DNA from 3 places in the Pseudoalteromonas sp. S2893 genome. Region 3 is predicted to be linked to each of the others. Evidence: predicted binding sites of a transcription regulator. Region 3 holds the regulator's gene; each other region holds the start of a gene.
The links. The regulator MetJ, encoded in region 3, represses methionine synthesis genes. The targets are predictions, from matches to a motif close to TAGACGTCTAGACGTCTA.
Positions count from the first base shown of each region.

Region 1: the regulator MetJ is predicted to act here: its motif matches at 2,424-2,441, upstream of metK (methionine adenosyltransferase).
Region 2: the regulator MetJ is predicted to act here: its motif matches at 1,980-1,997, upstream of metA (homoserine O-acetyltransferase MetA).

Region 1 is NZ_PNCY01000005.1:92,262-96,918, forward strand. It holds gene tkt (transketolase) at 247-2,238, opposite strand; gene metK (methionine adenosyltransferase) at 2,543-3,694, shown strand; gene CWC04_RS01820 (hypothetical protein) at 4,003-4,545, shown strand; gene CWC04_RS01825 (5-formyltetrahydrofolate cyclo-ligase) at 4,565-4,657, shown strand, end outside.
Region 2 is NZ_PNCY01000058.1:18,526-23,182, forward strand. It holds gene CWC04_RS18505 (PilZ domain-containing protein) at 1-46, opposite strand, end outside; gene ettA (energy-dependent translational throttle protein EttA) at 166-1,839, opposite strand; gene metA (homoserine O-acetyltransferase MetA) at 2,074-3,021, shown strand; gene CWC04_RS18520 (homocysteine S-methyltransferase family protein) at 3,011-4,084, shown strand; gene metH (methionine synthase) at 4,093-4,657, shown strand, end outside.
Region 3 is NZ_PNCY01000016.1:64,986-69,642, forward strand. It holds gene priA (primosomal protein N') at 1-349, opposite strand, end outside; gene rpmE (50S ribosomal protein L31) at 582-797, shown strand; gene CWC04_RS10330 (malic enzyme-like NAD(P)-binding protein) at 1,318-2,559, shown strand; gene metJ (met regulon transcriptional regulator MetJ) at 2,621-2,941, opposite strand; gene metB (cystathionine gamma-synthase) at 3,210-4,457, shown strand; gene metL (bifunctional aspartate kinase/homoserine dehydrogenase II) at 4,464-4,657, shown strand, end outside.

The DNA of each region.
Region 1 (4,657 bases), on a different contig from region 3:
GTTGTATTATTTTATTTAATCGGCCACCACCTTGCCTGATAGGTCATAGCCTTGCAAGAAAAGCGCTGTGAAAATTACTCATCTGAAATTCAAACACCAAAGGCTTTAAGCTAAAAAAGTACTACGTATTACAAGCAATGTGATGCAGTATCTTAAGGCTACTACACCGCTTTATAACTCAGTCAGCAAACAAAAAAGCCCGCCCTGTTTTACACAGGGCGGGCTTTTAAATATTAAAGCTAACGGTTAAAACAACGCGTTTGCTTTATTTACAATGTTCTCTACTGTAAAGCCAAAGTACTCAAACAGCTCACCAGCAGGTGCCGACTCACCAAAGGTAGTCATACCTACTACTGCGCCATTAAGGCCCACGTACTTGTACCAGTAATCAGCAATACCTGCTTCTACTGCTACGCGGCGTGTAACGGCTGCCGGTAGTACGCTTTCTTTGTACTGTGCGCTTTGCTCTTCAAATACATCAGTACATGGCATAGATACAACACGTACCTTTTTACCTTGGCTGCGTAGCTCTGCTGCAGAGTCTTGTGCTAGTTGCACCTCAGAACCTGTTGCAATAATAATTAGCTCTGGCTCGCCGTCACAGCTAAGGATGTAACCACCCTTTTTAACATCTGCTAATTGCTGAGCGTCACGCGCTTGTTGCTCAAGGCCTTGGCGAGTAAAGATAAGTGATGTAGGACCGTCTTTACGCTCAATAGCTTGTTGCCATGCAATTGCCGACTCAACTTGGTCACACGGGCGCCAGTTGTATAAGTTTGGCGTTAAACGCATGCTAGCAATTTGCTCTACCGGTTGGTGAGTTGGACCGTCTTCACCTAGGCCGATTGAATCATGCGTGTATACAAAAATGCTTGGTTGCTTCATTAGTGCAGCCATACGTACCGCATTTTTTGCATATTCAACAAACATTAAGAACGTTGCACCGTAAGGAATAAAGCCTTTATGAAGGGCAATACCATTCATAATTGCCGACATACCAAACTCACGTACACCGTAGTAAACGTAGTTACCGCTTGCATCGTCTGCAGTTAGCCCTTTAGAGCCATCCCAAATTGTTAAGTTTGAGCCAGCTAAATCGGCTGAGCCACCCATGAATTCTGGTAATAACGGGCCAAATGCATTTAATGCATTTTGCGACGCTTTACGAGATGCAGGATTTGCAGGGTTTGCTTGTAGTTGCTCTATGTACGCTTGAGATTTTTCAGCCCAATCGCCTGGAAGTTCGTTGTTAATACGGCGCTTATATTCAGCTGCAAGCTCTGGGTATGCTTTTGCGTATGCTGCAAATTTTTCGTCCCAGCTAGATTCAAGCTGTTGACCCTTTTCTTTGTTATCCCACTGTGCGTAAATATCATCAGGGATTTCAAATGCACCGCCAGACCAGCCTAAAAATTCGCGAGACGCTGTAATTTCGTCATCACCTAATGGCGCGCCGTGACAATCGTGGCTACCAGATTTGTTAGGTGAACCGTAACCAATCACTGTTTTACAACAAATTAGTGATGGTTTGTCAGTAACACTTTGAGCCTCTGCTATTGCAGCACTAACAGCATCGCTGTCGTGGCCATCAACGTCACTTATTACATGCCAGCCGTACGCTTTAAAGCGTGCTGGTGTATCGTCGCTAAACCAACCTTCTACTTCACCATCGATTGAAATACCGTTGTCATCCCAAAAAGCCACTAACTTGCCAAGGCCTAATGTGCCTGCTAGTGAACATGCTTCATGAGAAATACCTTCCATTAAACAACCATCACCCATAAATGCATACGTGTAGTGATCAACAATGTCGTGGCCTTCACGGTTAAATTGTGCAGCAAGCGCTTTTTCAGCAATCGCCATACCTACCGCGTTTGTGATCCCTTGACCTAGCGGGCCCGTAGTAGTTTCAATTCCTGGTGCATAACCGTACTCAGGGTGGCCTGGCGTTTTAGAATGCATTTGACGGAAGTTTTTAATTTCATCAAGTGGTAAGTCGTAGCCAGTTAGGTGCAATAGAGAATAGATAAGCATTGAACCGTGGCCGTTTGAAAGAATAAATCTGTCACGGTCAGCCCACTCTGGATTAGTTGGATTATGCTTTAGATAATCGCGCCATAATACTTCTGCGATGTCGGCCATGCCCATTGGGGCTCCAGGGTGGCCAGATTTGGCCTTTTGTACTGCGTCCATTGACAAGACGCGAATAGCATTTGCAAGTTCTTTGCGAGATGGCATGAATTCTCCTACCTTTATGTGTATTTGCGCGGGTACTTATGTGTTCGTTAATACCCTTAAGTAACTTAAGAGCTGTTATAGCAACCATTCTTACTTAATGTGGGTGCAGTGTGCAATTAAAAACCCCATAAAAATGGGCTATTATGAATATTTTTTAAGACCAAAAAGTTATTACTCATTTTATTTAGACGTCTAGGCGTAAAAACACTATGCAAGGTGTTTTGTTTTAGATAAAATACGCCCCTTAATTTTTTAGCGCTAATACCGACGTTTGTGAAGCGCAATATTTGTGAGCAGAAATACAATGGCAAAACATTTATTTACTTCTGAATCTGTTTCTGAAGGTCATCCGGATAAAATCGCCGATCAAATCTCTGATGCGGTACTTGATGCTATCCTAGAGCAAGACTCTCATGCCCGTGTTGCGTGCGAAACTTACGTAAAAACCGGTATGGTTATGGTTGGTGGTGAAATTACCACTAGCGCATGGGTTGATATTGAAGAAATTACACGTAAAACAGTACGTGAAATTGGCTACACGCATTCAGACATGGGTTTCGATGCAGACTCGTGTGCAATTTTAAACACAATTGGTAAGCAGTCTCCTGATATTAACCAAGGTGTTGACCGTACTAGCCCAGAAGAACAAGGTGCTGGCGACCAAGGCTTAATGTTTGGTTATGCATGTAACGAAACAGAAGTACTAATGCCTGCGCCAATTACTTACTCACACCGTTTAGTACAGCGCCAAGCGCAAGTACGTAAAAGCGGCGAGCTTAACTGGTTACGCCCAGATGCAAAATCTCAAGTAACTTTTGCATACGAAAACGGCAAGCCTGTAGGTATTGATGCAGTTGTGCTTTCTACTCAGCACGCTGAAGAAATTTCGCAAAATGACTTAGTAGAAGCCGTGATGGAAACCATCATTAAGCCGGTACTTCCTGCCGAGCTTATTACTAGCGCGACTAAATTTTTCATTAACCCAACGGGTCGTTTTGTAATTGGCGGACCTATGGGCGACTGTGGTTTAACGGGCCGTAAAATCATCGTAGATACATACGGTGGTATGGCACGTCACGGTGGTGGTGCTTTCTCAGGTAAAGATCCATCAAAAGTTGACCGCTCAGCTGCATACGCTGCACGTTACGTAGCTAAAAATGTAGTGGCTGCAGGCCTTGCTGATAAGTGTGAGCTACAAGTATCTTACGCAATTGGTGTAGCAGAGCCTACCTCTATCAGCGTTGAAACCTTTGGTACAAGCAAGCTTGAAGAAGGTCGTTTAATTGAGCTTATTCGTGAGCACTTTGACCTACGCCCTTACGGCTTAATTCAAATGCTTGATTTAGAGCGCCCAATTTACCAACCAACAGCGGCATACGGTCACTTTGGTCGTGACGAATTCCCATGGGAACGTACAGATAAAGCAGACGCACTTCGCGCAGCTGCTGGCCTTTAAGCCAAAATGCATTAAATAATAAACGGCCCTTTTAAGGGCCGTTTTTATATCTAAAGCAAAGGCTAATTATGCGCTTTATATCAATTGCATTAATTTAGTTATTTATCATAGCACCCTGTAAATAGTGCAATAACAAAGGAATTTACGGCGTACAGTTATTTTATATAAATAATTTTAACGCAGTCAGTGCGCTATTTAATACGCTAAACTAATCGTGTTTTGAATTAAATTGGTATTAGCTAGCCCTCGAATTTCGTACGGTTTTAGGTATATACTCTTTGCATAATAAAAGCTTAAGGGATAAGTAAATGGCCAATAATTTTCGCGTTATGTTTGTAGGACTCGCCGAGGGCACTGAGGCTAAAACGGCCTGCGTAAATTTAGCAAGTAAGCTAAAAACGTCTGAAGATAAAGTAACTCAGTTTTTTAATGGCAAAGCACTCTTTGCACCTAGCAATAAAGACAAAGCCCTAAAGCAGGCCAAATTACTAGCAAGCCTAGGCATTAAAAGTAAGTTACAAGCCACAGGTGAGTTGCCCACTCAAAGCCCTAGCGCAGCTAGTCAGCGCGATGAACGGATTTTTGATGCCCTTGATTACATAACGAGCAGCCTGATCCGCCTAGAAGAAAAACTAGAAGAGCTAGAACAAAGGCTTCCAACCAATGAGCTAAAAAGCCCTACAGACGAAAGCGATGAGTGGCAAGAAGATGATCTTATGCTTGACGAGCAGCTCGATGAACCTGTTAAAACGCGTAGCAATATTTTGTTATATTCACTGATTGCCACCGCCGTTTTACTACTTATTGTGCTTGCTGTTTACTTAGCTTTTCCTGATTTAGTGTCTATTTAATCAAAGGTGCGTAATTACAATGAGCAATAAACGTACACACATACGCCAATCTATTCGCCAATTACGCAATAATCTATCAAAAAAACAGCAAGAAAAAGCCGCGGTACAGTTA
Region 2 (4,657 bases), on a different contig from region 3:
CCGCGGTTGAAAAAAGAATACGCGAGAACTGACGTCGATTTTCCATAAAACGAGTTGCCTTTATTGTAATATTTAAATCAAGCATAGCGGGAAATAACCCATAGCGATAAAAAATGGCATAAAAAAACCCCGCATAAATGCAGGGTTTGTTATATCAGTTAACAATTAACCAATTTTTTTATACTTAATACGCTTAGGTTGTGCAGCTTCTGCGCCTAAGGTCTTTTTAAGCCACTCTTCGTATTCAGTGTAGTTACCATCGAAGAAGTTAATTTGGCCTTCGTCGCGGTAATCTAAAATGTGTGTTGCAATACGGTCGAGGAACCAACGGTCATGCGATATACACATTACACACCCTGGGAACTCTAAAATAGCGTTCTCAAGGGCGCGAAGTGTTTCAACATCAAGGTCATTGGTTGGCTCATCCAGTAGTACTACGTTACCACCCGCTTTTAAAAGCTTAGCAAGGTGTAAACGGTTGCGCTCACCACCTGATAAGTCTTTTACAAACTTTTGCTGATCGTTACCTTTAAAGTTAAAGCGGCTAACGTATGCACGGCTTGGGAACTCAAAGTTACCAATTTTTAGTACGTCTTGTCCGTCAGATATTTCTTCAAATACAGTTTTGCTTTCGTCCATATTGCCACGGAACTGATCAACCGTTGCAAGCTCTACAGTTTCACCTACGCTAATGCTGCCGCTATCTGGTTGCTCTTCGCCGCTTAGCATTTTAAATAGGGTTGATTTACCCGCGCCATTGGCACCGATAATGCCCACAATCGCGCCTTTTGGCATACTAAAGCTTAAATCGTCGATTAATACGCGATCGCCAAAACTCTTACGTAAGTTATTAACTTCAAGCACTTGGTCGCCTAAACGCGGACCAGGTGGAATAAATAGCTCGTTAGTTTCGTTACGCTTTTGGTAATCAGACTGCTGTAGCTCACTAAACTGCGCCATACGCGCTTTAGACTTAGCTTGGCGACCTTTAGGGTTTGAACGTACCCACTCAAGTTCTTGAGCAATTGATTTTTGACGTGCTTTTTCAGATTTTTGCTCTTGTTGTAAGCGCGCATCTTTTTGCTCAAGCCAAGAAGAATAGTTACCTTCCCACGGAATACCTTCACCACGGTCAAGCTCTAGTATCCAGCCAGCTACATTATCAAGGAAGTAACGGTCATGCGTTACCGCCACAACAGTGCCTTCGTAATCATGTAAGAAGCGCTCAAGCCAAGCAACCGACTCAGCATCTAAGTGGTTAGTAGGCTCATCGAGAATAAGCATATCTGGTTTTTCGAGTAATAAACGACAAATAGCAACACGGCGGCGCTCACCACCTGAAAGGTGCTCAATTTTAGCATCCCATTCAGGTAAACGAAGTGCATCAGCAGCGCGCTCTAAAACGTTATCGATGTTGTGGCCATCGTGCGCTTGAATGATTGCTTCAAGCTCACCTTGCTCTTTTGCTAGGGCGTCAAAGTCAGCGTCTTCCATTGCGTACTCGTTGTACACTTCGTCAAGGCGATTAAGGGCATGTTTTACTTCGCCAACAGCTTCTTCAACTATTTCGCGTACTGTTTTGCTTTCATCCAGTACTGGCTCTTGCGGTAAGTAACCAATTTTAGTACCAGGTTGAGGGCGGGCTTCACCTTCAAAGTCTTGGTCAACACCGGCCATAATGCGAAGTAATGTAGATTTACCAGCACCATTTAAACCTAGCACACCAATTTTAGCGCCAGGGAAAAAGTGCAACGAAATATCTTTTAAAATTGTGCGCTTAGGTGGCACAACTTTAGATACTCGACTCATCGAGAATATAAACTTATCAGGTAAAACCATGGAGGAAAGCCTTCAAATAATAATAAAAATTTCAATGTTGTATTGTAGTGGCTCACAGGTGAAACAGTCAACGAATGGCGGGTTTTAAAGCGCTAATGGCTGCAGGTTGATAAAGTATAAAATCATGAATAAATTTCATTTAGACATCTATACATCTAGAGGTTGATATTTTTAGCATACTGTTCATAATGAGAGCGTATAAATTCTCGGTTTTTATGAGTAGGAGTAAAAAATATGCCAATTACAGTGAAAGACGAGCTACCGGCTATTGCCCGTTTACGTGAAGAAAACGTGTTTGTAATGCCAAAAAGTCGCGCAAAAACGCAAGAAATTCGTCCTATGCGTTTGGCTATTTTAAATTTAATGCCTAATAAAGTAGAAACCGAAGTGCAGTTTATTCGTTTGCTTGCCAATTCTCCTTTGCAAGTAAATGTAGAGCTATTACGCCTAGATACGCACCGCAGCAGTAGCAACTCAGAAGAGCACCTAGATACCTTTTACCGTTATTTTTCAGAAGTGAAAGACAATAACTACGATGCGTTAATTGTTACCGGCGCGCCACTAGCACACCTTGAATACGACGATGTAGCCTACTGGGATGAGCTAAAAGTGATTATTGATTGGGCAGAGCAGCACGTTACCTCTACGCTGTTTTCGTGCTGGGCGGCGCATGCGGCACTGTATCACCGTTACAATTTAAAACGCGATTTAAAAGAAGATAAACTTTGTGGTGTGTTTACTCACCAGTGTTACTTTGATCACGGAGCACTTACTCGTGGCTTTGACGATACCTTTTTAGTGCCGCACTCACGTTATGGCCACATTGATATAAATAAAATAAATGCCTGCGACGATATAGTGGTATTGGCAGGCTCTGAAAAAGTAGGCGCTTACTTAATGAAAAATAAGTCGGGCAGCCAAGTGTTTATAACCGGCCACCCAGAATACGATGCCGACACATTAAAAGCAGAGTACGAGCGCGATTTACAAAAAAGCCCTGATGCGCCAAAACCCGAAAACTATTTTCCAGATAACGACGCAAGCAAAAAGCCGTCAAAAACGTGGCAAAGCCATGCTTTTTTGCTGTTTTCGAACTGGTTAAATTACTACGTGTACCAAACGACCCCTTATGATATTAATTTAGTTAGCCAAGATGTGAGGACTAACAACTATGCAGAATAACGTGCAAAACAATAATAAACACAGCGAATTAAGCGCTGCATTAAAAGAGCGTATTTTAATTTTAGATGGCGCCATGGGCACCATGATCCAAACTCACAAGCTTGAAGAAGAAGACTACCGAGGCGAGCGCTTTAAAGACTGGCACGAACTAATTAAAGGCAATAACGATTTATTAAGCCTTACAAAACCTGAGTTAATAACCAATATACACCGCAGCTTTTTAGCCGCCGGTGCAGACATTATTGAAACCAATACCTTTAACTCAACCACTATTTCGATGGAAGATTACGACATGGCAAGCATAAGCCGTGAAGTAAACCTAGAGTCGGCAAAACTCGCACGCGCAATATGTGACGAGTTCACCGCCAAAAACCCAGAAAAACCCCGCTATGTAGCGGGTGTTTTAGGGCCAACCTCTAAAACCTGCTCAATTTCGCCAGATGTAAACGACCCAGGCTATCGTAATATTACCTTTGATAAGCTGGTTACTGCGTATGTTGAGTCTACCCTTGCACTAATGGAAGGCGGCGCCGATTTAATACTTATCGAAACCATTTTCGACACGCTAAATGCAAAAGCGGCCTCATTCGCAGTAGAAGAAGCATTTGAGCAAGCAGGGCGCACATTACCCGTAATGATCTCGGGCACAATTACCGATGCCTCTGGGCGTACGCTTTCGGGGCAAACCACCGAAGCATTTTATAACTCTATTCGCCATATTAAGCCGCTTTCTATAGGCCTTAACTGCGCTCTAGGGCCAGATTTACTTCGCCAATACGTAGAGGAACTTTCGCGCGTATGCGAAACATTTACCTCAGTACACCCAAATGCCGGTTTACCTAACGAATTTGGTGAGTACGACCTAGAAGCAGAGGACATGGCGAAAGAGATTATAGACTGGGGAAAATCGGGCTTTATAAATATTGTTGGTGGTTGCTGCGGCACCACGCCTGCGCATATTCGTGCGTTTGCCAAAGGGCTTGAAGGCGTTAAACCTCGCGCGTTGCCAGAGCTTGATGTTCGTATGCGTTTATCAGGGCTTGAAGCCTGTAACTTAAACTAGGAGCCAACATGACCCAGCAAATTGCAGTATTTACCAATGTTGGCGAGCGTACCAACGTAACCGGCTCTGCCATGTTTAAACGCTTAATCATGGAAGAAGACTATGAAGCAGCGCTTACCGTTGCTCGCGAGCAAGTAGAAAACGGCGCCCAAGTTATTGATATAAACATGGACGAAGCCATGTTGGACTCAAAAGCGGCCATGGTTAAGTTTTTAAACTTAATTGCCTCAGAGCCCGATATTTCTAAAGTGCCTATTATGGTCGACTCCTCTAAATGGGAAGTAATAGAAGCAGGCCTTAAATGTATTCAAGGCAAGGCTATTGTTAATTCAATATCGCTTAAAGAAGGGGAGGAGCCGTTTAAACGCCAAGCTAAAATTATTAAACGTTTCGGCGCTGCCGCTGTTGTAATGGCGTTTGATACCGACGGCCAAGCCGACACCGCAGACCGCAAATACGAAATCTGTGAGCGCAGCTACAAAATATTAGTCGAAGAGATTGGTTTTCCGCCGGAAGATATAATATTCGACCCCAATATATTTGCCGTAGCCACCGGTATAGAAGAGCACGACA
Region 3 (4,657 bases):
TTTTATCTGGGTTTTCACCTTGGCGAAGTGCACCTGGCAGTGCAATGTGTATGGTTTCGCCGAGCGGATAGCAATAATAGCGTGCAGTAAAGCTAAGCAGTTCTAAATGCTGTGATGATAAAATAGGAGTTTGGTCAATAACCTCAGTAACCGCTTTAATTTTGTTCTCTGGCACGTCGGTATGCGTTTTAAGAGCAAGAACAACCGCTACTTTCTTTTGATTGCCAAAAGGCACTAAAACACGCATCCCTGGCATAATAGGCGCCGAGGGCGAGATGAGTTGTTCATCTATTTTATAATCAAAGGTGCGTGGTAACGGAACTTTAATAGCAACTTCAACAAAACGCATAACAACTCATGTGATAAAGGGTAATAGCTTAATGTACTAAAAATAAGGCTAAAAACCTACATACAAATGGATGCGGTAGCGCTGGTTGGTTACTTTTTTGGCAAAAAGCGTAATTAAAGCTTGTGCGGGGCAAGCTAGTTGGATAAAATCCGCGGCCTATAAATTTGTTTTAACGACGTATGGTGCCAGACTTCGGGTTTGGAGAGCGATGCGGCCTTAACTAGAGGTTCCTATGAAAGAAGGTATTCACCCTAAGTACGAAGCAATTTCTGCAACATGTTCATGCGGAAACAAATTCGAAACTCGTTCTACTCTTTGTAAAGACATTCACCTAGACGTATGTTCTGCGTGTCACCCGTTTTACACTGGTAAGCAAAAGATTTTAGACACTGGCGGCCGTGTTGATCGCTTCAACAAGCGCTTCGGTGCACTTAGCAGCAAGAAGTAATTATTGCTGTTTAGTAAAAAAAGCACCTTCGGGTGCTTTTTTTGTGCCTAAAATTCATCATTTTTACTGAAAAACCACCGATTATTGCCGTACTACGTGTGCATAACTATTTCCTGTTCTTATTCTGAATATGCATAAACCTTTGCAGACAAACTCACAATTCTTCTCTATATTTTTTATACGTTAATTTTTAACCAAGCTGCTAAAAGTGCTTATCGTGGCGATATTTGTTTTTAACGGTGATAAACGCGCCATATTGGTGCATTTTACTATTTTAATATTCTGCTATTTTAGAAAAATATTGGCAGGGCAAAATGAACCTCAAAAAGCACTTTTTGAATGAATTTTTATTTGTTTAATATTGATAACTTTTAGCGAAGTTGCTGATAAATCACTTAAAATTAACGGATATAGCATATAACAGGATAGACCTGATATTGCTTGGAATTTAAAAATAATAAGAGTATCTTAGCCCCATACTCCCTCTCACTTAACTTAAATTGCAGGATACCATCGCGTTATGTCAGATTTTCGTGAACAAGCATTACACTACCACTCTCACCCCGTTCCAGGCAAAATCAGCATTGAGCTAACAAAACCAGCCGAAACGGTGCAAGATTTAGCATTAGCATACAGCCCTGGTGTTGCAGAGCCTGTGCGCGAAATTGCAGCAGACCCAGCCAATGCATATAAATATACCGGTAAAGGTAATATGGTTGCGGTGATCAGTAATGGTACGGCAATTTTAGGTTTGGGTAATTTAGGGCCGTTAGCCTCTAAACCTGTTATGGAAGGTAAGTCGCTTTTATTTAAACGTTTTGCTGGCTTAGATTCTATTGATATTGAAGTTAAGCATCGCACCACCGAAGACTTTATAAATACAGTGGCTAATATTGCCGATACGTTTGGTGGTATTAACTTAGAAGATATTAAAGCGCCAGAGTGTTTTGAAATTGAAAAAGCACTTATTGAGCGTTGCAGTATTCCGGTTTTTCATGATGACCAACACGGTACCGCTATTGTAACTGCAGCAGGTATGCTTAACGCCTTAGAAGTGCAGGGCAAATCAATAGAAGATGCAATTATTGTATGTTTAGGTGCAGGCGCTGCAGCGGTTGCTTGTATGGAGCTGTTAATTAAGTGTGGTGCACTGCGCGAACATATTTATATGCTAGACCGCAAAGGGGTTATTCATACTCGCCGCGATGACTTAAACGAATACAAACAGCTTTTTGCTAACAATACAGATAAACGTACTCTACAAGATGTAATTGCTGATGCTGATGTGTTTGTAGGTGTATCGGGTCCTAACTTACTTGCACCTGAAGATCTAAAACTAATGGCCGATAAGCCAGTGGTGTTTGCATGTTCAAACCCAGATCCTGAAATTGCACCTGAGCTTGCGCACAGTGCACGTAAAGACTTAATTATGGCAACGGGCCGTTCTGATTTCCCTAACCAAGTTAATAATGTTTTATGTTTCCCGTTTATTTTCCGTGGTGCACTTGATGTACGTGCAAGCGCAATTAACGATGAAATGAAAATAGCCGCTGTTGAAGCTATTCGTAGTATTGCTAAAGAGCCAGTGCCTGAGCAAGTATTAAAAGCAGCGGGTGTAGAAAAGCTCGAATTTGGTGCAGACTACATTATTCCTAAACCGATGGACCCGCGTTTATTACCACGTATAGCCAAGGCGGTTGCTATTGCTGCTGTTGAATCGGGCGTGGCACAAATTGACTTACCGGAAAATTATATGGCGTAATCTATAGCGCTGAAACAAAAAAACCTCAGCATGCTGAGGTTTTTTTGTTTAAAAAGACGTTTTATTCTTCGTCTAAAATAGGCACTTCTAAACCCATTTCTTGCATTATTTTTTTTACTTCTTCAGGTACTTTTTCTGCGTTATCTTTACGTAGGTCATCATCATTAGGTAATGGCTGGCCTGTAAAAGCATGCAAAAACGCTTCGCATAGTAACTCGCTGTTTGTTGCATGACGCAGGTTGTTTATTTGACGACGTGTACGCTCATCAGTTAATACTTTTAATACATTTAGCGGGATCGAAACGGTGATCTTTTTAACTTGCTCTGATTTTTTCCCGTGTTCTGCGTATGGGTGAATATACTCACCATTCCATTTAGCCATAAGATGTATCGTTGCCTCAGATTATTAATTTCTCACACGGCGTAAAAAGCGTGTAAATATGCGTGAAATTCTATCGTTTTAAAAAAGATAGTCAAATAATAGATAGCAATCTATCTTAATAAGCTGGCTGTAATAGTAAATACAGCCTCATTGAAGTTTTACACATCTGTTATTTTTAGCCATCTAGAGCTTTAAAAGCTTTGACTTATTATAATGGATAACTTACTCTTTTAGACGTCTAAACATCCAAATTAATCAGGTGACGAATATGAGCGAAAAAAACAAAGCAACCATTGCTGTACGAAATGGGGTTGATGCCGATAAACATCATGGCGCCGTTGTACCGCCAATTTATTTATCGACGACTTATTCGTTTGCCGATTTTGATACTAAGCGCGCATACGACTATGGACGCAGTGGTAATCCTAATCGCGATATTTTAGCTGAAACTTTAGCAGAACTTGAAGGTGGCGCACGCGGAATTATTACTGCTACGGGCATGGCAGCAGTGCACTTAGCCACACAGTTATTAAATAACGATGATACATTGGTTATTCCTCACGATTGTTATGGCGGCAGCTACCGTTTATTTACGTCGTTAGAAAAGCGCGGCTTGCTTAAACTTAAAGTACTTGATTTAACTAAACCAGAAAGCCTAGAACAAATTTTAACCATTAAACCTAAATTAATTTGGATAGAAACACCAAGTAACCCTGTGCTGCGCCTAACGGATATTAAAGCCGTGACGGATATAGCAAAACAGTGCGGTGCATTAGTGGCCGCCGATAACACCTTTTTATCACCGGCATTACAAAACCCCATTAAGTTTGGCGTAGATATTGTTGTGCACTCAACCACTAAATATATAAACGGCCATTCTGATGTTGTAGGCGGTGCAGTTGTTGCTGCAACACAAGAGCTTGGTGATGAGCTTGCTTGGTGGGCCAATAACATTGGTATTACCGGCGCACCATTTGATAGCTATTTAACGTTACGTGGTTTACGTACTTTAAATGTGCGTTTAAAACAGCACCAAGAAAATGCCCTGGCAATTGCTAAATACTTAGAAAGCTCTGAGTATGTTAGCCAAGTTTACTACCCAGGCCTTGAATCGCATCCTCAACATGCGCTTGCTAAAGCCCAACAGCTTGGGTTTGGTGGTATGGTTAGTTTTGATATTAAAGGCGATGTAGATGATGCAGCGGCGTTTTTAACGAGCCTTAAAGAATTTAGCTTAGCAGAATCGTTAGGTGGGGTTGAGAGTTTAATTTGTCATCCTGCGACCATGACTCACGCAGGTATGGAAGCTCAAGCACGTTTAGAGGCGGGTGTGGGCGATACGCTAATTCGTATTTCGGTCGGTATTGAAGATGTAGAAGACCTACTGGCTGATTTTGAACGTGTATTTAACTTAGTTAAACCTGGTCAAAATAAAAATGTAGGGCGTGTTGGTAAAGCTGCAGGCAATGCCAATGGTGATGTAAAGCAGCAGGCTGCTCATCCAGCTTTGTGGTGATTGAGTATGGTAAAAAGTGTACATAAATTTGGCGGCTCGAGCTTAAGCTCGGGCGAGCGCTATCAAAGTGTGGCAAAAATAATTATTGGCCACACACAGCCTGGCGATTGCGTGGTTGTATCTGCTGCGGGTAAAACCACCGATACATTGGTATCGCTGTGGCAAAGTTATCAACAACAAGATAAGCAAGCCGTTGCTGA